DNA from 2 places in the Actinacidiphila sp. DG2A-62 genome. Region 1 is predicted to be linked to the other one. Evidence: predicted binding sites of a transcription regulator. Region 1 holds the regulator's gene; the other holds the start of a gene.
The links. The regulator HrcA, encoded in region 1, represses chaperone genes, less so after heat shock. The targets are predictions, from matches to a motif close to TTNGCACTCNGNNNNNCNGAGTGCNAA.
Positions count from the first base shown of each region.

Region 2: the regulator HrcA is predicted to act here: its motif matches at 9,425-9,451, upstream of groL (chaperonin GroEL).

Region 1 is NZ_JAYMGI010000002.1:2,626,394-2,638,365, forward strand. Features, by position in the region: partial or broken gene VSR01_RS11720 (S41 family peptidase) at 1-2,318, opposite strand, end outside; gene VSR01_RS11725 (hypothetical protein) at 2,403-2,795, opposite strand; gene VSR01_RS11730 (16S rRNA (uracil(1498)-N(3))-methyltransferase) at 2,906-3,592, opposite strand; gene VSR01_RS11735 (nitronate monooxygenase) at 3,733-4,788, opposite strand; gene dnaJ (molecular chaperone DnaJ) at 5,082-6,218, opposite strand; gene hrcA (heat-inducible transcriptional repressor HrcA) at 6,219-7,235, opposite strand; gene VSR01_RS11750 (MBL fold metallo-hydrolase) at 7,392-8,156, shown strand; gene VSR01_RS11755 (DUF3097 domain-containing protein) at 8,374-9,210, shown strand; gene hemW (radical SAM family heme chaperone HemW) at 9,264-10,496, opposite strand; gene VSR01_RS11765 (ATP-binding SpoIIE family protein phosphatase) at 10,551-11,972, opposite strand, start outside.
Region 2 is NZ_JAYMGI010000002.1:3,453,538-3,465,509, reverse strand. Features, by position in the region: gene VSR01_RS15140 (extracellular solute-binding protein) at 1-608, shown strand, start outside; gene VSR01_RS15135 (DUF3263 domain-containing protein) at 747-1,019, shown strand; gene otsB (trehalose-phosphatase) at 1,198-2,046, shown strand; gene VSR01_RS15120 (hypothetical protein) at 2,659-3,813, shown strand; partial or broken gene VSR01_RS15115 (alpha,alpha-trehalose-phosphate synthase (UDP-forming)) at 3,821-5,271, opposite strand; gene VSR01_RS15110 (glucosyl-3-phosphoglycerate synthase) at 5,652-6,617, opposite strand; SAM riboswitch class I at 6,769-6,901, shown strand; gene thrC (threonine synthase) at 6,895-8,268, shown strand; gene VSR01_RS15100 (ubiquitin-like small modifier protein 1) at 8,265-8,540, shown strand; gene VSR01_RS15095 (cold-shock protein) at 8,984-9,187, shown strand; gene groL (chaperonin GroEL) at 9,566-11,188, shown strand; gene murQ (N-acetylmuramic acid 6-phosphate etherase) at 11,348-11,972, opposite strand, start outside.

The DNA.
Region 1 (11,972 bases):
CATGTCCGCGCGCCAGAAGTTGTCGCGCATCAGGCGGTGCGTCTCGTCGAACATCTGCCGCCACTCCTGCGCGGGGCGGACGGTGACGCGGACCCGGCCGAGGTCGACCGAGGCGGCGCCGTCGGAGTCGTCGGAGGAGTCGGACTTGCTGTCGGCGGGCACGATCCGCAGCCGGCCGCCGCTGGTGATCAGCACCTTGGCGCCGTCGCCGGTGACCGCGAAGTCGTCGGCGGCGTCGGAGATCTCCTCGACCCGCAGGTGGCCGAGGTCGTAGCGCTCCAGCACGCTGTCCGGCGGCTGCGCGTCGGGGGTGGCCAGCGACGAGCCGAGCATGCCGGTCAGCGGGTGGCGCAGCCACAGCACGCCGCCCTTGGCCGCGCGCAGGCCGGAGTAGCGGCCGGCCTCGACCGGGAAGGGCACGATGCGGTCGGCGATGCCCTCGGCGTCGACGGTGGTCGGGCGCGGGCGCTCGGGCACGCTCTTGTCGTCGCCCTGGTCGCCGCGGCCCTCGCCGTCGTCGTCGAGCCGGCCCCGGGCCCGGTGCCGCCGTCGCCGGAGCCGCCGGCCGCGCCCGGCTCGTCGTCGTCCTCGTTCTCGTACGGGCGGCCGTGGCGCTGCGGGCCGAACGGCGAGGGGGTGGTCGCGGCCAGCGTGATCAGGTACGGCCGGCAGGCGTTGGGGAAGGACAGGTCGAAGACGTGCGCGTCGTAGACCGGGTCGAAGGCCCGCTCGGACAGGAACGCCAGGTGCCGGCCGTCCGCGGTGAAGGCCGGCGCGAAGTCGTTGAAGCGCAGCGGCGTCGCCTCGACCACGGTGAGGTCGGCGGTGGCGGCCAGCTTGATCTGGCGCAGCCCCCCGGGGCCCGGCTGGGACCAGGCGAGCCAGCCGGAGTCGGGCGAGAAGGCCAGGTCGGAGCAGTCGCCCTCGGCGCCCGCGGTGACCTCGCGGACCTCGCCGGTCTGGGTCTGGACCAGCAGCACGCGGCCGTCGTGCGAGGCGACGGCGATGCGGTGGCCGTCGGGCGAGACCTCGATCTCGTGGACGCGGCCGAGGCGGCCCGCGGCCAGGCGCCGCGGCGCGGGGGCGGCGTCGGGGGCGGAGCCGGTGTCCGGGGTGGAGCCGGTGTCCGGGGTGGAGCCGGTGTCCGGGGTGGACGCGGTGTCCGCGGCGGACGCGGCCGGATCGCCGCCCGCCGGGGCGGAGTCGGGGGCCGCACCGGCCGGCGTGGCCGCGGCGGGCGGCGCGGGGGTCGCGGGCGCGGGCGGCACGAGTCCGGTCGCCGGCGCGATGTCCAGCGCGTCGTCGCCCTCGGCGTCGGTCACCCACACCACGTACTGGTCGGCGCCCTGCTGGAAGACCCGCGGGTGGCGGGCGCGCACGCCGGCGGTGTCGGCGAGGACGCGGGCCGGGCCGCCGCGGTGGGTGAGCCAGTGCACGGTGCCGCGGATCTCCACGGCGCTGCCGCGCCCGGTCCGGTCCGGCCGCGCGTCGCCCAGGTACCGCGCGGCGCGCACCGGGTGGGGCTGGAGGTCGCCGCGCTGGCCGCCGAGGCGGATCTGCAGGACGCGCGGCTCCCGGCCGGCGTCGAGGCCGTCCAGCAGGTGCAGCCGCCCGCCCGCGGTCCAGGCCACGCGGGTGCCGTCGGTGGCGGCGTGCCGTGCGTAGAACTCCCCGGGCTCGCCGTGCCGGCGCAGGTCGGAGCCGTCGGGCAGGCTGGAGTAGAGCGCGCCCGTGCCCTCGTGGTCGCTGAGGAACGCGATCCGCTCCCCCACCCACATCGGGCACTCGATGTTGCCGTCCAGGTCCGCGTGCACCCGGTGGAAGTCGCCGCCGCCGTCCGGGTCGAGCCACAGCTTGCCCGCGGTGCCGCCGCGGTAGCCCTTCCAGTACGCGGCCTCGCGGCCCATCGTCACCGACTGCAGCAGCACCGCGCCGTCCGGGCCGTAGCTCACGTCGCCCACCGGGCCGTAGGGCAGCACGGTGAACGGGCCGCCGTCCAGCGGCAGTCGCCGCGCCCAGGTGCGGCGCAGGCTGCCCTGGCCGGCGGCGGTGGTGACCACCGGCCGGCCGTCCGGGGTCCATGTGCGCACCGCGGTGCGGGCGTTGCCCCAGTAGGTGAGCCGGGTGGCGGGGCCGCCGTCCAGCGGCGCGACGTGCACCTCGGGGGCGCCGTCGCGGGTGGACGTCCAGGCGATCAGGTCGCCGCCGGGGGCGATCCGGGGCCGCCCGACCGGCATGTTGTCCGCGCTGACCCGCCAGGCGCGACCGCCGTCGAGCGGCGCCACCCAGACGTCGTCCTCCGCGGTGAAGGCGATCACGTCGCCGTGCGGGTGCGGGTTTCTGAGGTACGAGGGCTGCGGCGGCCTCGGATGCGTCGTCACCCGACCACCCTAAAACCTCGATCAACTCGGCGTCGCGGTGCGGTGGACGCACCGGCCCAGACCGGATACGTCGAAGACGGTGCGCCCGGCCACCTCGGCGGTGAGCCGGCCGCGCACGCAGGTGTCGTCCTGCTGCTCGGTCACCGTGCCCTTGACGGTGATCTTGCGCTGGTCGTCGGTGCGGCCGAGGCAGTCGACCGTGGCCCGGCGGTCGCCGGTCGAGGCGCCGCAGGAGAGCCACTGGACCTTCACGTGGTCGTTCTTCAGCGCGCGGGTGGCCAGTTGGTCGGTGGTCACCGACACCGAGCTCTCGGCGAGGCCGTCGGCGGGGTCGCAGCCCGACGCGCCCACCAGCAGGGCCGCGGTGGTTGCGGTGAGTGCCGTGACCGCCCAGATCTTCCCGTTCCGTACCATCACTCCACGGTGCGCCCGTGACGGACCGTGGTCCATCCCCCGGACGGCCGATACCGGCCCCTACGGGTCCCCGTGCGAGTGACGCGCGCCGCGCGGGAGTTGACGCGCGGTCAGGACCAGCGGCCGGTGCGGGCCAGCAGCAGCGCGGTCGCCGCGACGCCCGCGGTGGAGGTGCGCAGCACCGTGGGACCCAGCCGGTACGGCGGCGCGCCCGCCTCGGCGAAGGCCGCCAACTCCTCCGGCGACACGCCCCCTTCGGGCCCGACGACCAGCACCAGCGAGCCGGCGCGCGGCAGTTCGGCGGTGGCCAGCGGCGCCGAGCCCTCCTCGTGCAGGACCGCGGCGAAGTCGGCGCCGCGCAGCAGCTGCGCCACCTGGCGCGTCGACATGGGCTCGGCGATCTCCGGGAAGCGCAGCCGACGGGACTGCTTGGCCGCCTCGCGGGCGGTGGCGCGCCACTTGGCCAGCGCCTTGGCGCCGCGCTCGCCGCGCCACTGGGTGACGCAGCGGGCGGCGGACCACGGCACCACCGCGTCCACGCCGGCCTCGGTCATGGTCTCCACGGCGAGTTCGCCGCGGTCGCCCTTGGGCAGCGCCTGCACCACGGTGACCGAGGGCGCGGGCGGGGCCTCGGCGCGGACCTCGCGGACGTCGACGTGCAGCACGTCCTTGCCCTCGGCCGCGGCCACCGTCCCGTAGGCGCCGCGCCCGGCGCCGTCGGTCAGCACGACCTCCTCGCCGGGGGCGAGCCGGCGCACGGACACCGCGTGGCGGCCCTCCGGGCCGTCCAGGGTCAGCCGCGCGGGCGGGCGGAAGCCGGCGGCGTCGCCGGAGCCGCCGGGGGCCGCTGGGCCGTATGGGCCGCCGGAGCCGTGCGGGCCTTGAGGGGCCGTCAGCGCGTCCAGGGACGCCGCCGGGACCAGGAACACCGGCGCGGTCACGTACGCGCTCCCCCGGCCGCTTCCAGCTCGGCGACCAGCGTCTCCACCAGCGCGCCCGCGGACAGCTCCCGGGCCAGCCGGTGGCCCTGGCCCGCCCACAGCGCCATGCCCTGCGGGTCGCCGGCCGCGGCGGCGGCCTTGCGCAGCGTCGAGGTCAGGTGGTGGATCTGCGGGTAGCCGGGCGGCGCGTAGGGGCCGTGCTCGCGCATGAAGCGGTTGAGCAGACCGCGGGCCGGGCGGCCGGAGAACGCGCGGGTCAGCTCGGTGCGGGCGAAGACCGGGTCGGTGATCGCCTTCTTGTGCAGCGGGCTCGCGCCGGACTCCGGGGTGACCAGGAACGCGGTGCCGAGCGACGCGGCGTCCGCGCCGGCCGCGAGCACCGCGGCGATCTGGCCGCCGCGCATCAGCCCGCCGGCCGCGATGATCGGCAGCTGCACGGCCTCGCGCACCTGCGGGACCAGCGTGAGCAGGCCCATCCCGGCGCCGTCGGACAGCGGGTCGTCGCGGTGCGTGCCCTGGTGGCCGCCGGCCTCCACGCCCTGCACGCACACCGCGTCGGCGCCGGCCCACTGCGCGGCCAGCGCCTCGGCGGGCGAGGTGACCGTCACCACGGTGAAGGTGCCCGCCTGGGCGAACGCGTCGAGCACCGCGCGGTCGGGGCAGCCGAAGGTGAAGCTCACCATCGGGACCGGGTCCTCCAGCAGCACCGCGACCTTCGCGTCGTACCCGTCGTCGCCGCCGACGTCCGGGTCGCCGAGCGCGGTGGCGTACCAGGCGGCCTCGCCGGCCAGCTGCTCGGCGTAGACGGCGATCGCCGAGGGGTCCGCGGTGGGCGGCTGCGGCATGAACAGGTTGACGCCGAAGGGCCGCGAGGTCAGGTCGCGCAGCTGGCGGATCTCCTGGTACATCGCCTCCGAGGTCTTGTACCCGGCGGCCAGGAACCCCAGGCCGCCGGCCGCGGACACCGCGGCGGCCAGCCGGGGGTTCGACGCGCCGCCGGCCATCGGGGCCTGCACGATCGGATACGCCGAGAACGCGGCGAGTTCGTCCATGACCTCATGGTGTCACGCGCCCCCGGCCCCCTCGACGCAGGGCGTCGGCCCTCCCCCCGCCGGACCTTGCCCCCCAGGGGCGCGGGGAACTGCGCGCTCAGCCCACCACCGGGCCGGTGGTCCGGATCGGCAGCCACAGCCCCTTCGGGCCGGTGGCGACCAACCCCCGCGTGGGAGCCGGTGAGGGTACCTCCCGGACGGAGTGCTGGGGGAGCAGTTCCCCCGCGCCCCCGCGGCGCCGAAGCCCGGCATCCGGGCGGCACCCGGGCGGCGGGAGACGCCAGGAGGCCGTTCTAACGGCCGTTGAACGCGTCCTTGAGGCGGGAGAAGAGGCCCTGCTGACCGGGCGCGAACTGACCGGTCGGCCGCTCCTCGCCGCGCAACTGCGCGAGCCGCCGCAGCAGCTCCTCCTGCTCCGGGTCGAGCTTGGACGGCGTGAGCACCTCGACGTGCACGACCAGGTCCCCCCGGCCGCCGCCGCGCAGGTGGGTGATGCCGCGCTGGTGCAGCGGGATCGACTGCCCCGACTGCGTGCCCGGCCGGATGTCGACCTCCTCCAGCCCGTCGAGCGTCTCCAGCGGGCACTTCGTGCCCAGCGCCGCCGCGGTCATCGGGATGGTGACCGTGCAGTGCAGGTCGTCGCCGCGGCGCTGGAAGACCGGGTGCGGCACCTCGCGGATCTCGACGTAGAGGTCGCCGGCGGGTCCGCCGCCGGGGCCGACCTCGCCCTCGCCGGCCAGCTGGATGCGGGTGCCGTTGTCGACGCCCGCGGGGATCTTGACGGTGAGGGTGCGGCGGGAGCGGACCCGGCCGTCGCCCGCGCACTCCGGGCACGGCGTGGGCACGACCGTGCCGAAGCCCTGGCACTGCGGGCACGGCCGGGAGGTCATGACCTGGCCCAGGAAGGACCGGGTGACCTGGGAGACCTCGCCGCGGCCGCGGCACATGTCGCAGGTCTGCGCGGAGGTGCCGGGAGCCGCGCCCTCGCCGTTGCAGGTGCCACAGGTGACCGCGGTGTCCACCTGGATGTCCTTGGTGGTGCCGAACGCCGCCTCGTCCAGCTCGATCTCCAGCCGGATCATGGCGTCCTGCCCGCGCCGGGTCCGCGAGCGCGGGCCGCGCTGCGAGGACTGGCCGAAGAAGGCGTCCATGATGTCGCTGAAGTTGCCGAAGCCGGCCCCGAAGCCGCCCGCGCCGCCGCCACCGCCCGCGGCGGACAGCGGGTCGCCGCCGAGGTCGTAGACCTGCTTCTTCTGCGGGTCGGAGAGCACCTCGTACGCGGCGTTGATCTCCTTGAACCGCTCCTGGGTCTTGGGGTCCGGGTTGACGTCCGGGTGCAGTTCGCGGGCGAGGCGGCGGAACGCCTTCTTGATCTCGTCCGGTCCTGCGTCGCGGCGCACGCCGAGCACGGCGTAGTAGTCCGTGGCCACTTACGACTCCGCCAGGATCTGTCCGACGTAACGTGCCACTGCGCGTACCGCTCCCATCGTTCCGGGGTAGTCCATGCGGGTCGGTCCGACCACGCCGAGTTTGGCGACTGCCTCGTCGCCCGAACCGTAGCCGACCGCCACCACGGAGGTGGAATTGAGGCCCTCGTGAAAATTCTCATGCCCGATGCGCACGGTCATCGACGGGTCCCAGGTCTCGCCCAGGAGCTTGAGGAGGACCATCTGCTCCTCCAGCGCCTCCAGCACCGGGCGGATGGTCAGCGGGAAGTCGTGGTTGAAGCGGGTGAGGTTCGCCGCGCCGCCGAGCATGATCCGCTCCTCCTTCTCCTCCACGAGGGTCTCCAGGAGGGTGGCGAGCACGGTGGCCACCGCCGGCCGGTCGTCGGGCTCGAAGCCCTCGGCCAGGTCCTGCACCAGCGGCGGCACGTCGCTGAAGCGGCGGCCGACGACCCGGCTGTTCAGCCGGGCCCGCAGGTCGGCCAGGACGGTCTCGCCGACCGGGCCCGCGCAGTCGACGATCCGCTGCTCGACCCGGCCGGTGTCGGTGATCAGCACCAGCATCAGCCGGGCGGGCGCCAGCGAGAGCAGTTCCACGTGGCGGACCGAGGAGCGGGTCAGCGAGGGGTACTGCACGACGGCGACCTGCCGGGTGAGCTGGGCGAGCAGCCGGACGGTGCGGCCGACCACGTCGTCCAGGTCGACCGCGCCGTCCAGGAAGTTCTGGATGGCCCGGCGCTCGGCGGCCGACAGCGGCTTGACGCCGGCGAGCTTGTCGACGAAGAGCCGGTAGCCCTTGTCGGTGGGGATGCGGCCGGCGCTGGTGTGGGGCTGGGCGATGTAGCCCTCCTCCTCCAGCACGGCCATGTCGTTGCGCACCGTGGCGGGCGAGACGCCGAGCTGGTGCCGCTCGGTCAGCGCCTTGGAGCCGACCGGCTCCTCGGTGCCGACGTAGTCCTGGACGATGGCACGCAGCACCTCAAGCCTGCGTTCGCTGAGCATCGCGCACCTCCAGCCGCGGGTCCCGGACCTGCTGCCTGGCACTCCGCGGTTTCGAGTGCCAGCTTTCCCGCAGCCAGTGTACGGCGAGGCGGCGAGGGCTCGGCAAGAGCGGCTCCGTATTCGGTCATCCTCGGGGCGGTACGGTCGCCCCCGTGGATGTCGACGAGAACGCGCGGGGCCGGCCGGGACGGCCCGTCCGGGGACTCGGTGTGGGAGCAGCTGGCCCCCGGGGTGGCCCGGCGGCGGCTGCCGTTCCTGGACGTGACGGTGGGGCTGGTGGTGGGCGCGGACGCGGCGCTGCTGGTGGACACCGGGTCGACGCTGCGCGAGGGCGCGGAGCTGGCGGAGCAGGCCGCGGCGCTGACCGGGCGCCCGGTCAGCCATGTGGCGCTCACCCACGGCCACTTCGACCACGTTCTCGGCGCGGCGGCGCTGCCCGGGGCGCGGGTGTACGGGCACCGGGCGCTGCCGGCGTACCTCGCCGGGGAGCGGGAGGCGCTGCGCGCGGACGCGGTGCGGCACGGCGTCGGCCCGGAGGAGGCCGCGGCGGCGGCGCGCTCGCTCGCCGTGCCGGACACGACGGTCGACGGCGCGCTGGCGCTCGACCTCGGGGAGCGGCCGGTGCGGCTGGTGCACCCCGGTCCCGGGCACACCGCGCACGACCTGGTGGTGCTGGTGCCGGGCGCGACGGCCAGCGACCCGGCGGTGGTCTTCTGCGGCGACCTGGTCGAGGAGTCCGGCGACCCGCAGGCCGACGACGCGGCGGTCCCGGCCCGCTGGCCCGGCACGCTGGACGCGCTGCTGGCGCTGGGCGGGGAGACCGCGCGGTACGTGCCGGGGCACGGCGCGGTGGTGGACGCGCGGTTCGTCCGGGAGCAGCGGGACGCGCTGGCGCGGAGGTTCGGCGCGGGGCCGCGGTAGCGGAGGGGCGGGGCGGCGCGGCGATGCGCGGCGGCGCGGCGGCGCGGCGTGACGATGCGCGGCGGCGCGGCGTGACGATGCGCGGCGGCGCGGCGTGACGATGCGCGGCGGCGCGGCGTGGCGATGCGCGGCGGCGCGGACGGCGGGGCCGACCCGCCGGGGAGGCGACCGGCACGGTACCGCGACCGGCCGGGCGGCCCTGGCTACGATCTCCCCCATGCGCAGCCGCAGTTACGACGCCGATCTCACCCCGCCGTGGAAGAAGCAGGCGCCCGCGCCCGAGGTGGCCGCCGAGCGGGACCTGGTGGTCGAGGAGGCCGCGACGGGCTTCTGCGGGGCCGTGGTGCGGGTGGAGAAGACCGCCGAGGGGCTCACCGTCACCCTGGAGGACCGGTTCGGCAAGCTGCGGGTCTTCCCGATGACCCCGCGCGGCTTCCTGATCGACGGGAAGCCGGTGACGCTGGTGCGCCCGCGGGCCGCGGCCCCCGCGCCGCGCGGCCCGCTGCTGTCGGCGTCCGGGTCGATCGCGGTCACCGGCGCCACGGCCCGGGTCGCCCGGGCGGGCCGGATCTACGTCGAGGGCCGGCACGACGCCGAGCTGGTCGAGCGCGTCTGGGGCCACGACCTGCGGGTCGAGGGCGTCGTCGTGGAGTATCTGGAGGGCGTGGACGACCTGCCGGCCGTGGTCGAGTCCTTCGGCCCGGGCCCGGGGGCCCGCCTCGGCGTCCTGGTGGACCACCTGGTCCCCGGCTCCAAGGAGTCGCGGATCGCCGCCTCGGTCACCGGCCCGGACGTCCTGGTCGTCGGCCACCCCTACATCGACGTGTGGGAGGCGGTGAAGCCGGCCTCGGTCGGCATCCCCGGATGGCCCCGGGTCCCGCGCGGCGAGGACTGGAAGATCGGCGTCTGCCGCGCCCTCGGCTGGTCCCACCTGACCACCGGTGAGGCGTGGCAGCGCATCCTCGCCTGCGTGAGCAGCTACCGCGACCTCGAACCCGAGCTCCTCGGCCGGGTGGAGGAGCTGATCGACTTCGTGACGGAGCCGGGCGCCTAGCTGTATTGCCCTGTCCGGTCCGGTCCGCCCCGGGGCGCGGCCCGGGAGCGGCGCTAGTCGACCAGGTCGCGGACCACGGCGTCGGCGAGGAGGCGGCCCTTGAGGGTGAGGACGGCGCGGCCCTCGGCGTAAGGGGCGGGCTCCAGGAGGCCGTCCGTCACCGCGCGGGCGGCGGCGCGGGCGCCCTGGGGGGCCAGCAGGTCCAGCGGGCAGCCGGCGGCCAGGCGCAGCTCCAGGAGGATGCGCTCGACCCGGCGGTCCTCGGCGGTGAGCAGTTCGCGGCCGGCGCCGGGGCTGCGGCCCTCGGCGAGCGCCTGGGCGTAGGCGCCGGGGTGCTTGACGTTCCACCAGCGGACGCCGCCGACGTGGCTGTGCGCGCCGGGGCCCGCGCCCCACCAGTCCGCGCCGGTCCAGTACAGCTCGTTGTGCCGGCAGCGGCCGGCCGCCGAGGCGGCCCAGTTGGACACCTCGTACCAGTGGAAGCCCGCGGCCGCCAGGCGCTCCTCGGCGATCAGGTAGCGGTCGGCGTGCTCGTCGTCGTCGGTCGGCGGGACCTCGCCGCGCCGGATGCGCTGGGCCAGCCGGGTGCCGTCCTCGACGATCAGCGCGTACGCCGAGACGTGGTCGGGCCCGGCGCCCAGGGCCGCGTCCAGCGAGGCCCGCCAGTCGTCGTCGCTCTCGCCGGGGGTGCCGTAGATGAGGTCGAGGTTGACGTGCTCGAACCCGGCCGCGCGGGCCTCGGCCACGCAGCGCTCGGGCCGGCCAGGGGTGTGGGTGCGGTCCAGCACGCGCAGCACGTGCTGCCGGGCGCTCTGCATGCCGAAGGACACCCGGGTGAAGCCGGCCGCGCGCAGGTCGGCCAGGTAGGCGGGGTCGACGGACTCCGGGTTGGCCTCGGTCGTCACCTCCGCGTCCGGCGCGAGCCCGAACTCCTCCCGGATCGCCGCCAGCATCCGCCCGAGGTCGGCCGCGGGCAGCAGCGTGGGGGTGCCGCCGCCCACGAACACCGTCTCCACCCGCCGCGGGTCGTCCCCGAGCGCCTTGCGGGCCCGCCGCACCTCCTCGACCAGCACGTCGGCGTAGTTCTCGCGCGAGGCGAGCGCGCCGCCGGAGCCGCGCAGCTCGCTCGCGGTGTAGGTGTTGAAGTCGCAGTACCCGCAGCGCGTCGCGCAGTACGGCACGTGCAGGTAGAACCCGAGCGGCCGGTCGGCCGCCCCGGCCAGGGCGTGCGGCGGCAGCGCGCCGTCGGCGGGCACGGGCTCGCCGTCGGGGAGTACGGAAGGCATCCCCCCAGTATCCGCCACCGGCGGGCGTTCCGGCGGCCGGCGAAGGAGCGGCCGTCAGGCGCGCAGCACCAGCAGCGCCAGGTCGTCGGCGGGCGGGGCGTCGTCGAAGTCGTGCACGGCCCGGCGGATCCGCTCGGCGACGTCGGCCGCGGCCAGCCCGCGGCACTCCCGCAGCGCCGCCGCCAGGCCGTCGTCGTCGTCGAACTGCCGCCGTCCGTGCCGCCGCTCGGTGACGCCGTCGGTCACGCACAGCAGCACGTCGCCGGGCGCGAGGTCGAGGCGCTGGCTGGTGTAGCGGGCGTCGTCGGAGATCCCGAGCAGCAGTTGCGGCTCGGCCGCGGGCCGCACGGTGCCGTCCGCGGCGAGCAGCAGCGGCAGCGGGTGCCCGGCGGAGGCGATCGTGCAGCGCGCGCCGAGGAACGCCCCGGGGCCGGGACCGGAGCCCGGGGCGGAGGCCGGGCCGGGGCCGGGATACGGGTCGGGGTACGGGTCGGGGCGGCCGGGCGCGTACGGCGTGACCTCGCCGTACAGCAGGGACAGGAACCGGCCCTGGCCGGTGTGCCACGCGGTGGTCTCGGCGAGCAGCGCGGTGGCCGCCTCGTCGGCGAGGGCCCGGTTGAGCCGGTCCAGCACGTCGGCGACGCCGTACCCCTCGCGGGCCAGCAGCCGCAGCACCGGGCGGGCGATGCCGGCCAGCGACGCCGCCTCGGGGCCGCTGCCGCAGACGTCGCCCAGGGCGAAGCACCAGCGGCCGTCGCCGGCCGGGAACAGGTCGTAGAAGTCGCCGCCCACCCAGTCGCCGGCGGCCGGCTCGTAGACCACCGCGTGCTCGACGCCGGGGATGCGGCCGGCCGCCGGCGGCAGCAGGCCGCGTTGCAGGACCGTGCTGATCATCGCCTGGCGGGCGTACTGCCGCGCGGTGCCGAGGGCGAGCGCGACCCGGCGGGCGAAGTCGTCGATCAGGCCGGCCGCCCCGTCCGGCAGCCCGAGCAGCCCGGAGCGGCCGAGCATCAGCGTGCCGTGGCAGTGGCCGCCGGCCACCAGCGGCACGGCCGTCGCGCCGAACGGATCGGCGAGCGGCCTGCTCCCCCACGTCCCGTCCTGCGCGGGCGCGGGCGGCGGCGACTTCTCCAGTACGGCCCGCAGGTCGTCGGCCGACTGCTCCGAGCGGTGCCAGACGTGGGCCAGCCGGGGCGCCGCGCCCGGCGGGTACAGCCACACCGCGCACCAGTCGGCGAGCCGCGGGACCAGCAGCTGGGCGGCGAGCGAGGCGACGTTGTCCTCGTCGAGCTGCCCGGCCAGCAGCTCGGAGGCCTCGGCGAGGAAGGACAGCGAGCCGCGGCTGATCCAGTCGGGGTCGGCGCGGCGCGGCGGCGCGGGCAGCGCGGGGGCGAGCAGCTGCGTCGGCCCGTCGGGCGGCGCCGCGGCCGGGGCGTCGGCGGCCAGGTCGATCCGGCACCAGACGGTCTTGCGGTC
Region 2 (11,972 bases), 830 kb from region 1:
ACTACACCTTCGACTCGGCGGCCAACGTCGACGCGTTCTCCTGGGTGAAGAAGAACCTGGTCGACACCGGGCTGACCGGCCCGGGCGACCCCGCCAAGACCAACCGCCAGGACGTCTTCGACGAGTTCCTGGCCGGCAAGGCCGGCATGATCAACGGCCACCCCACGCTGCTCGCCCAGGCCAAGGCCAAGAAGATCGACGTGGGCGTGGCGCCGCTGCCCGGCCGCCTCGGCCAGAGCAGCGACACCCTCGGCGTCGCCGACTGGATGATGGCGTTCAAGCAGAACGGCAACCAGGAGGCGGACGGCAAGTTCCTGCAGTTCGTGTACCAGGAGAAGAACGCGGTCAAGTTCCTCGACGAGTACGGCCTGCTGCCGGTGACGCAGACCGCGTCCGAGGCGATGCGCGAGAACCCGAAGGACAGGGACCTGGTCCAGTTCCTCGACCTGCTGCCGGACGCGGTCTTCTACCCGGTCGACAAGATCTCCTGGGGCCCGGTCAGCGCCAAGGTCAAGACCGACATCGGCAAGGCGGTCCACGACGACCCCAAGACCGTGCTGTCGAACCTGCAGATCTACGCGGAGTCGCAGGACGGCGGCAAGAGCTGAGCCACGCGGTGGCCGCCTCCGGCGCGGACCGGTCGTCGTGCCCGCGGACGTGTGGCCGGACCGGTCGTCCTCCCCGCGACGTACGGCGGACCGGTCGTCGTGCCCGCGACGTACAGTGGGCGCCGGAGGTGGCCGGGCGTGGAGGAGCGGTACGAGGCGGGCGCCGGTGACGCGGAGCCGTCCGGGCGGGAGCTGAGCGCGCGCGACGTCGCCGTGCTGGAGATCGCCGCCCGCACCTGGAGCGGGCCGGGGCCGCGCGAGCGCGCGGTCCGCGAACGCCTCGGGATCTCCCCGGCCGCGTACTTCCAGCTGCTCAACGCGCTGCTGGACGACCCCCGCGCGCTGCGCCACGACCCGGTCACCGTCAACCGGCTGCGCGCGGTCCGCGAGCGGCACCGCGCGTCGCGCTGAGGGCGCGGCGCGGTGGGCTGAGGGCGCGGCGGGCGGCGGGGGGCGTGGCGCCGAGCGTGCCGGCGGCGCCGAGCCGGGCGCGCGGCGCGGGCCGTCCCGGTCGGGTCCGGCGCACCGCCGCGGACCGTGCGCCCGTACGCCCCGCGCGCGCCGGGCCGGGACCGGTAGGGTCGGAGCCATGGCCTCCGCCGACATCCTCACGCCCCACACGCCCGAGGGGAAGGAAGCCCTCGCGGCCCTGGTCGCGCACCCCGGGCGCGCGGTCGTCGCCCTCGACTTCGACGGCACCCTCGCGCCGATCGTCCCCGACCCCGAGCAGGCCCGCGCCCACCCCAACGCGGTCCCGGCGCTGGCCCGGCTCGCGCCGCACCTCGCCGCCGTCGCGGTCGTCACCGGCCGGCCCGCGGGCGTCGCCGTCCGCTACGGCGGCTTCGCCGGGGTCGCGGGGCTCGAACACCTCGTCGTCCTCGGCCACTACGGCGCCGAGCGCTGGGACGCGCGCACCGGCGAGGTCCGCACCCCCGGCGCCCACCCGGGCGTCACCGCGGTGCGCGCCGAACTGCCCGGCTTCCTCGACCGGATCGGCGCCTGGTCGGGCACCTGGATCGAGGACAAGGGCGGCCGCGCCGTCGCCGTCCACACCCGCCGCACCGAGGACCCCGACGCCGCCTTCGAGGCGCTGCGCGTCCCGCTGGGCGAACTCGCCGACCAGCACGGCCTGATGGTCGAGCCCGGCCGCTACGTCCTGGAGCTGCGCCCGGCCGGCATGGACAAGGGCGTCGCCCTGGCCGCCTACCTGCGCGAGGTCGACGCGGGCGCGGTGCTCTACGGCGGTGACGACCTCGGCGACATCGCCGCCTTCGACGCGGTCGCCGCGCTGCGCGAACAGGGCCTGCCCGGACTGCTGGTGGCGAGCGCCGGCACGCCCGAGACGCCGCAGGAGCTGGCCGCCCGCGCGGACCTGACCGTGCCCGGCCCCGAGGGCGTCGTCGCGGTCCTCAACGCGCTCGCCGACCAGCTGGGCTGAGCCCGCGGGAGCCGCGTGACCCGCGGGTTCGCACCCGGCGGACGGATTGTCAGACCCTCGTGCTCTCATGGCACATGACGCACCGAAAGGGTGCGCCGGGAGCCATGACGTGACGCAGGTGAGAGGGGTGCGGGCGATGACGGAAGCGGAGGCGTGGCGGCCCTTCCTCCAACGGTGGAGCCGCGAGTGGATCGGGGCGCACGACCCCGGGCAGGACCGGCCGCTGGACCCGGCCGTGGTACGGGACGGCTGGCTGGGCTTCGCGCCCGCGGAGCCGGCCGCGGTCGCGGCGGCCGAGGACCGGCTCGGGCGCCGGCTGCCGCCGTCGCTGCGCGAGTTCCTGCTCGTCACCGACGGCTGGCGGGACGCCGGCAGCTTCGTCTACCGGCTGGCGGGCGCGGCGGACCTGGCCTGGCTGAAGGACACCGACGACCGGCACTGGATCGACGCCTACGCCGACCTCGCGGACGCGGACGTGGGCGCCGATGTGGACGTGGACGTGGACGCCGACGCGGAGGCCGGCGCCGGCGCCGCCCGGCCCGGACCGGCAGCGGGCCGCCCGGGGAGGGCGCCGACCGCGCGGGGGAAGGCGCGGACGGCGACGCGGCGGAGGTGCCGTGGGAGGAGGAGCAGGCGCGGCTGCTCGCGCGCTGCCTGCGCGTCTCGCTGGCCGCCGACGCGGCGATACTCCTCCTCGACCCGGAGGACGTGGACGAGGACGGCGAGTGGGCCGGCTACTGGCTGGCCTCCTGGTCCGGCGAGGGCCCGCAGCGCCACGCGTCGTTCCGCGCGGTCATGGAGCACCTCTACCGCGGCTTCCACGCGCTGCGCCGCCCGGCCGGCGCCACCCGCGACCACTGGGACGGCGAGGTCGAGCGGGCCCGCCGCGCCGCGCTGGCCGGCGCGGTCGACGAGCCGCTGTCCGTGCTCGCCGAGGCGCAGGCGTACGGCAGCGAGCGCGCCAAGCTGCTGCGGATGCAGCTGCGGGGCATGCTCGGCGACTGGTACACCGTGGGTCTGACCAGCCTGCTCTGGCGCAGGAGCGGAGATGTCGCGCTGCTGGGCAGCCCGCTGTTCGCCGCCGAGCTGATGCCGCTGCTGTTTCGCCGCGAGGACCACCACCAGCCCTACGAGCTGCGGCTGCTGGACCGGGTCCGGGAGATCGCGCCGCCGCCGGTCCGCGCGCTGATCGACGACTACGCCGCCCGGCGCGCCCGCCCCGGCTTCCGGCTGGTCTTCGGCGGCGGCCCGGAGTTCGACGCCGCGGTGCACGCGGTGGCCGACCGGCTCGCCGCGCACCCGGCCTTCCACACCCCCGACCGGCCGCGGGTCAGCGCGCACCAGGCGATCCTGATAGGCGCGGGCAGCGCGCCGCCGCGTCCCCCGGAGGCCCAGTCCCGCACCGCGACCGCCGCGACCGCCGTGACCGCCACGGCTGCCGCGGGCGACCGGGCGCACACCCGCACCCGCGCCCGCAGGCCGCGCCGCGGCCACGAGGAGCCCGCCGCCACGTGGAGCGACCGGGCGGACCGGGTTGACCGGGTGGACCGGGCCGACCGGAGCGATCGGGCGGACCCGCGCCGGACGCGGGCCGAGCGCGCCGCGCTGTGCGAGGAGGCCTGGCCCGAGCTGCGCGCGGCGATACGCCTGTGGCGGCCGGTCTGCGAGGACCACGTCGCGCCGATATCCCTGTTCGCCGATCCGGTGCTGGCCCAGCTGATCACGCGCGAGCGCGGCCGGGAGATCCTGGCGACGCCCCGCGGCTGACGGCCGGCTACGACGGCCGCGGTGCGGCGCCGCCGAGCGCGGTGAGCTGGTCGAGGAACCAGGCGGCCGGCGGCAGCGCGGTGGCCGCGTCGGCGAGCCGCTTGGTGCGGTCGGCCCGCTCGGCCTCCGGCATGGTCAGCGCCTCGTTCAGCGCCTCCGCGGTGCCCCGGACGTCGTACGGATTGACGGTCAGCGCGGCCTCGCCCAGCTCCTCGTGGGCCCCGGCCTCGCGGGAGAGCACCAGCGCCACACCGTTGTCGGCGAGCACCGGGACCTCCTTGGCGACCAGGTTCATGCCGTCCCGGATCGGGTTGACCAGCGCGACGTCGGCCATCCGGTAGGCGGCCAGCGAGCGGGCGAAGTCGTCGTCGACCTTCAGCAGCACCGGCTGCCAGCCGTCGACGCCGAACTCGGCGTTGATCTCCTCGGCGAGCCGGGAGACCACGGCGGTGTACGCGCGGTACAGCTCCAGGTCCTGCCGGGAGGGGTAGGCGAAGGCGACGTGCACCACCCGCTCGCGCCAGCCCGGCCGGTCCCGCAGCAGCCTGCGGTAGGCGTGCAGGCCGCGCACGATGTTCTTGGACAGCTCGGTGCGGTCCACCCGGACGATCAGCCGGCGCCCGGGCTGGCCTCGGCCCGCAGCGCCGCCATCCGCTCGGCCACGTCGTCGCGGTGCGCGCGTTCGCGCAGGAAGTCGGCGTCCGCGCCGAGGCCGTGCACGCCCAGCTCGGTGGTCCTGCCCCGGTGCGTGACCGTGCGGCCGCCGCCGGGCGTCCGCGCGACGGTCGCGCCCAGCACGTCGGCGCAGCACGCGGCGAAGGCGTCGGCCCAGCGGTGGGTGAGGAAGCAGGCCCGGTCCGCGCCCAGGATGCCTTCGAGCACCTGCCGCGCGACGTCGTCCGGCAGCAGCCGGTAGTAGTCCGGCGGCGCCCACGGCGTGTGCGAGAAGTGGCCGATCCGCAGGTCGGGGCGGCGCTCGCGGAGCAGCGCGGGCACCAGCGCCAGGTGGTAGTCCTGCACCAGCACCGCGGCGCCGTCCGCGGCCTCCTGCGCGAGGGCGTCGGCGAACGCGGTGTTGTACGCCTCGTACGCCGCCCACTGGGCCTCGAAGTCCTCGTCGAAGACGGGTTCCAGCGGCGTCTGGTACAGCATGTGGTGGACGAACCACAGCACGGAGTTGGCGATGCCGTTGTACGCGGCGGCGAAGACCTCCGGCGCCACGTCGATCATCCGCGAGCCGGGTTCGGTGACGCCTCGGCGCACCGCCTCGCGGTCGCCGTCGGAGAGCGCGGCGCACACCCACAGCGCGCCGGCCTCCGGGCCGATCGCGCTCAGGCCCGAGACCAGGCCGCCGCCGCCCCGCCTTCTGCTGACCTGGCCGTCCGGCTCCACGGTGTACGAGACCGGACCACGGTTCGATGCGACCAGCACGGCAGCGGTGCGCTGCGTTCCCTCCATGCCCAGTGCCTAGCCACCCGCCCCACCCCTCAAACCTCCCGCCTCGGCGCTGGGCGCTGACCTTTCCCACGCACACCCCGCGGTGCGTCAGCCGGACGCTGGGCGTCAGGCCCGCAGGGGCGCGGCCTACCGTGCGCCAGCGCGACGCTGAGTTCAGGGGCGCGGGGAACTGCGCGCTCAACCGTCCACCGGCCGGTGGTCCGGATCGGACCGATCTGCCCCTTCGGGACGGCGGCGACCTGCGGGCCGCAGATGGGTTGCTGGGGGTACCTCCCGGACGGAGTCTGGGGGAGCAGTTCCCCGCGCCCCTGGGGGGCGAAGCCCGGCGCCGAGCCGGCCGGGGGCGCCACGCCCGGAGAAACGCAGCGCCGCGGGGCGAGCTATGCCGCGCGGCGGTCGCGGTATTCGGGGACCTCGCGCATCGGCGGGCGCTCCTCCGTGTCCACGGAGTACGTGGCCGGCACGAACGCCCCGCCCGCACGGGCGAACTGCGTGAGCCGGGGCCGCACCAGGTGCCCGCGGGCCATCCGCAGCTGCGCCGTGCGGTAGATCGCCGCCGCCATCCGCCCCAGCGCCTGCCCGTCCTGGTGCCGGTGGTGCCGCACCCCCACGTCCACCTGGGCGAGGGCGTCCAGACCGACCAGGCCCAGCGCGTCGATCAGCATGCCCAGCTCCACCCCGTAGCCGACCGGGAACGGCAGCCGCTCCAGCAGCGAGCGCCGCGCCGCGTACTCCCCGCCGAGCGGCTGCACGAAGCCGGCCAGCCGCGGCCAGTGGAGGTTGAGCAGCGGCCGCGCCACCAGCTCGGTGACCCGGCCGCCGCCGGCCGGCACCACCGTCCCGCCGGTCTCCAGCGGCCGGTCGTACATCGCCTTGACCAACTGCACCGACGGCTCGGTCAGCAGCGGCCCGACGATCCCCGACACGAAGCGCGAGTCGAACTCGCGCAGGTCCGCGTCCACGAAGCAGACGATCTCGCCGCGGGTGACCAGCAGCGACCGCCACAGCACCTCGCCCTTGCCGGGTTCGGCCGGCAGCCGCGGCAGGATCTCGTCGCGGGAGACCACCCGGGCGCCCGCGTCCGCCGCGACCCGGACCGTGCCGTCGCGCGACCCGGAGTCGACCACCAGCAGCTCGTCCACCAGCGGCATCCGCTCACTCATCAGGTCGCGGCGCACCGCCGCGACGATCGCGCCGACCGTCGCCTCCTCGTCCAGCGCCGGGAGCACCACGCTGACGGTGCCGCGCTCGCCCGCCGCGCGCTTGGCGGCCAGCAGCGCGTCGAGCGGCCGGTCGGCCGCCGACCACGACCGGCGCTCCAGCCAACGCTCCACCTCATCGAGCACGTGCGCATCTCCCTGCTATGGCCGGTGTCCCCGGCCGGGCCGGCGTCTCGCGGTACGGACCCGCCTGCTCGGCTGCCCGGTTCGTCGGTTACAGTCTTGAACAACGCGTACGGCGACCGCATGCCGGGGTCGTGCGCCGACAACTGCATACCGCTCATCCAGAGGGGCAGAGGGAACGGCCCGTTGAAGCCCCGGCAACCCTCCCGCCGACCGCGAGGTCACACGGTGGGGAAGGTGCCAATTCCGGCTCGCGCACGCGACGTGCGGCGCGAGGAAGATGAGGAGAAAGGGCCTCGCCACCATGGCTGCGCACACAGTCGACCACGTTCCCGCCGCCGCCTCCGGCGCTCCTTCCGGGGAGCCCGCCGCCGCGGGCGCGCACACCTCCACCGACGCCGCCCCCGCACCGTTCGGACCCGCCGCGGCCCTGTCCTGCCGCGAGTGCGGCACCCGCTTCCCGCTCAGCCCGATCTTCGCCTGCCAGGAGTGTTTCGGGCCGCTCGAAGTGGCCTACGACCTGCCGCTCGGCGACCCCGAGGCGCTGCGCCGCCGGATCGAGGCCGGCCCCACCAGCATCTGGCGCTACGCCCCGCTGCTGCCGGTGCCCGCCGACGTCGCCGACCGGCCGAACCTCAACCCCGGCTGGACCAAGCTGGTCAGGGCCGACAACCTGGCCCGCGAGCTGGGCATCACCGGCGGCCTGCACGTCAAGGACGACTCCGGCAACCCGACGCACTCCTTCAAGGACCGCGTCGTCGCCATCGCCCTGGAGGCCGCCCGCACCTTCGGCCTGACCACGCTGTCCTGCTCCTCCACCGGCAACCTGGCCGGCGCGGTCGGCGCCGCCGCCGCCCGCGCGGGCTTCCGGTCCTGCGTCTTCATCCCGCACGACCTGGAGGCCGGCAAGGTCGTCATGGCCGCGGTCTACGGCGGCGAGCTGGTCGGCATCGAGGGCTCGTACGACGACGTGAACCGTTTCTGCTCGGAGCTGATCGGCGACCCGATCGGCGAGGGCTGGGGCTTCGTCAACGTCAACCTGCGGCCCTACTACGGCGAGGGCTCCAAGACGCTGGCCTACGAGATCGCCGAGCAGCTCGGCTGGCGGCTGCCGGACAACCTGGTGGTGCCGATCGCCTCCGGCTCCCAGCTCACCAAGATCGACAAGGGTCTCAAGGAGCTGATCGCGCTCGGCCTGGTCGAGGAGAAGCCGTACAAGATCTTCGGCGCCCAGGCTGCGGGGTGCTCCCCGGTCTCGGCGGCCTTCAAGGCCGGCCACGACGTGGTCCGCCCGGTCCGGCCGGACACCATCGCCAAGTCGCTGGCGATCGGCAACCCGGCCGACGGGCCGTACGTCCTGGACATCGCCCGGCGCACCGGCGGCGCGGTGGAGGACGTGGACGACGCGCAGATCGTGGACGCGATCAAGCTGCTGGCCCGCACCGAGGGCATCTTCGGGGAGACCGCGGGCGGGGTGACCGTCGGCGTGCTGAAGAAGCTCGTCGAGACCGGGCAGCTGGACCCGGCCACCGAGACCGTCGTGCTCAATACCGGCGACGGTCTGAAGACCCTCGACGCGGTGGCGCCCACCACCGGGCCGACCGCTGTCATCCGTCCCACCCTTGACGCGTTCCGAGAGGCTGGCCTCGCATGAGTGCTTCCGTACGTATCCCCACGATCCTGCGCACCTACACCGGCGGACAGGCGGAGGTCCCGGCCGAGGGCGCGACCCTCGCCGAGGTCATCGAGTCGCTGGAGAAGAATCACGCGGGCATTTCGGCGCGCGTTCTCGACGACGCCGGAAAGCTGCGGCGTTTCGTGAACGTGTATGTCAATGACGACGATGTCCGCTTTTCCGACGGCCTTGCCACGGCGGTCCCCGACGGCGCCAGCGTGTCGATCATTCCGGCGGTGGCCGGCGGCTGAACGGGCTTCCGCACGCGTCCGACGGTGCCCCGTCCACCCCCGGGTGGGCGGGGCGCCCGCGCGTTCGGCACATGGTTGAATCCCTGTACAGTTGCCCCGGGCAACTGCTGGGGGACTGCGGTGGGCCGATGAACCAGTGCGGCGATTTATCGCCAAATTCACGTTCTATAAATACCTTTTACGGTAATCTGTCCGGTCCGAGTTGACCCGCATTATCGTTTTTTCTCGGGGCATATCCGATCGGTCACGCCAAGAATTCTCGTCCAATTGACCTGTTGCGGTGGGCATCCGTGCAGATACATTCAGCCGCGGTCGACGCGTTCCGGCGCACGCCCCCCACTGTCCTCACCGGTCCGCCGGTAAGGGGTGCAACGGGGGGTGAGGTCTGACCCGGGCCCGCGAAGTGCGGGGCCGCGATAGGGCCAGCAATAGGGGAGTTAGGAATGGCTCAGGGCACCGTCAAATGGTTCAACGCGGAGAAGGGCTACGGCTTCATCGCGGTCGACGGTGGTGCGGATGTCTTCGTCCACTACAGCGCGATTCAGATGGACGGCTACCGCACCCTGGAGGAAGGCCAGCGAGTCGAGTTCGAGATCTCGCAGGGTCAGAAGGGGCCGCAGGCGGACATGGTCCGACTGGCAGGCTGAGCATCCCGGCGCGTTCGGCCATCGACGCGGCGCTTCACGCCGGCGGGCCCGCATCCCCTCGGGGTGCGGGCCCGCCGTGCGTCCCGGCCCGGCCCGTCCGCGGCCGGCCGGTGCGGGCGCGCGGGTGTCGCGGGGGTCCTCGGCGGGTCCGCGCGCCGGCGGTCCGCGGCCTCCGGGGCGGCCTCGGGGATGCCGCGGGCGCTTGCACTCCCAGGGGGTGAGTGCTAATCATTGGCGTTAGCACTCTACGCATGAGAGTGCCATTCGGACCGGGTCGTGAGGCCCGCCGGACGCCGGACCGATCCGGTGGCCGGCGGCCGTCCGTCGCGGGCACTGCGCGGTCCTGCAGTAATTTCCGTCCCGGGAGGACCACTTCACATGGCCAAGATCATCGCGTTCGACGAGGAGGCGCGGCGCGGTCTCGAGCGCGGGATGAACCAGCTCGCCGACGCCGTCAAGGTCACCCTCGGCCCCAAGGGCCGGAACGTCGTCCTCGAGAAGAAGTGGGGCGCCCCCACGATCACCAACGACGGCGTGTCCATCGCCAAGGAGATCGAGCTCGAGGACCCGTACGAGAAGATCGGCGCCGAGCTGGTCAAGGAGGTCGCGAAGAAGACGGACGACGTCGCCGGCGACGGCACGACGACCGCGACCGTCCTGGCCCAGGCCCTGGTCAAGGAGGGCCTGCGCAACGTCGCGGCGGGCGCCAACCCGATGGCCCTCAAGCGCGGCATCGAGAAGGCCGTCGAGGCCGTCTCCGCCGCCCTGCTGGAGCAGGCCAAGGACGTGGAGACCAAGGAGCAGATCGCCTCCACCGCCTCCATCTCCGCCGCCGACACCCAGATCGGCGAGCTGATCGCCGAGGCCATGGACAAGGTCGGCAAGGAAGGCGTCATCACCGTCGAGGAGTCGCAGACCTTCGGGCTGGAGCTGGAGCTCACCGAGGGCATGCGCTTCGACAAGGGCTTCATCTCCGCGTACTTCGCGACCGACCTGGAGCGGATGGAGGCGTCGCTCGACGACCCGTACATCCTGATCGTCAACTCCAAGATCTCCGCGGTGAAGGACCTGCTCCCGCTGCTGGAGAAGGTCATGCAGTCCGGCAAGCCGCTGCTGATCATCGCCGAGGACGTCGAGGGCGAGGCCCTGTCCACCCTGGTGGTCAACAAGATCCGCGGCACCTTCAAGTCCGTCGCCGTCAAGGCCCCGGGCTTCGGCGACCGCCGCAAGGCCATGCTGGGCGACATCGCCATCCTCACCGGCGGCACGGTCATCTCCGAGGAGGTGGGCCTGAAGCTGGAGAACGCGGGCCTGGACCTGCTCGGCCGCGCCCGCACCGTGGTCATCAGCAAGGACGAGACCACCATCGTGGACGGCGCCGGCGACAGCGAGCAGGTCGCCGGGCGGGTCAACCAGATCCGCGCCGAGATCGAGAACAGCGACTCGGACTACGACCGCGAGAAGCTCCAGGAGCGCCTGGCGAAGCTGGCCGGCGGCGTGGCCGTCATCAAGGCCGGCGCGGCCACCGAGGTGGAGCTCAAGGAGCGCAAGCACCGCATCGAGGACGCGGTGCGCAACGCCAAGGCGGCCGTCGAGGAGGGCATCGTCGCCGGCGGCGGCGTGGCCCTGCTGCAGGCCTCCGCGGTGTTCGAGAAGCTGGAGCTGGACGGCGACGAGGCGACCGGTGCCAACGCGGTCAAGCTCGCGCTGGAGGCCCCGCTGAAGCAGATCGCGGTCAACGGCGGCCTGGAGGGCGGCGTGATCGTCGAGAAGGTGCGCAACCTTCCCGTCGGCCACGGCCTCAACGCCTCCACCGGCGAGTACGTCGACATGATCGCCGAGGGCATCATCGACCCGGCGAAGGTCACCCGCTCCGCGCTGCAGAACGCGGCGTCCATCGCCGCGCTCTTCCTCACCACCGAGGCGGTCATCGCGGACAAGCCGGAGAAGGCGCCGGCGGCTGCGCCGGGCGGCATGCCCGGCGGCGACATGGACTTCTGAGCCTCCGGCTCGGACAGCTCCGGGAACGGCGCCCCCTCCCGCCAGGGAGGGGGCGCCGTTCCGCGTCCCGGCAGCGCCGGGCTTCAGCCCCGGGCTGCGCCGGGCTTCAGCTGCGGGGGCGCCGTTCCCCCCGCCCCCAGGGGGGTTGACGTCACGCGCTCACTCCGCGGGGGCCGCCGCCTCGATCGCGGCGCGGAGGTGTCCGTGGGACTCGTCGAGCAGCCGCGCGGCGGCCCCCGCGTCGACCTGCGCCAGCAGGATCAGGATCGCGGGCTTCACCTCGCCGTCCGTCGCGGTCAGCGCCGCCTCGATCGCCGCGTCCCCCGCCCCCGTCGCCAGCGCGACGATCCGCCGCGAGCGCGCCCGCAGCTTCTCGTTGGACGCGCGGACGTCCACCATCAGGTTCCCGTAGGTCTTGCCCAGGCGGATCATCGTGATCGTCGAGAGCATGTTCAGCACCAGCTTCTGCGCGGTGCCGGCCTTCAACCGGGTGGAGCCGGAGAGCAGTTCGGGCCCGACCACCACTTCGATGCGGTGGTCCGCGGCAGCGCCCAGCGGCGAGCCGGCGTTGCACGACAGCCCGACGGTCAGCGCGCCCACCCCCTTGGCGTAACCGACCGCGCCGACCGCGTACGGCGTCCTCCCCGACGCCGAGATGCCGACCACGCTGTCGGCCGCGGTCAGGCCCAGCGCGGCGAGGTCCGCGCCGGCCAGGTCGCTGCTGTCCTCGGCTCCCTCGACCGAGGTGACCATCGCCCCGGGGCCGCCGGCGATCAGGCCGACC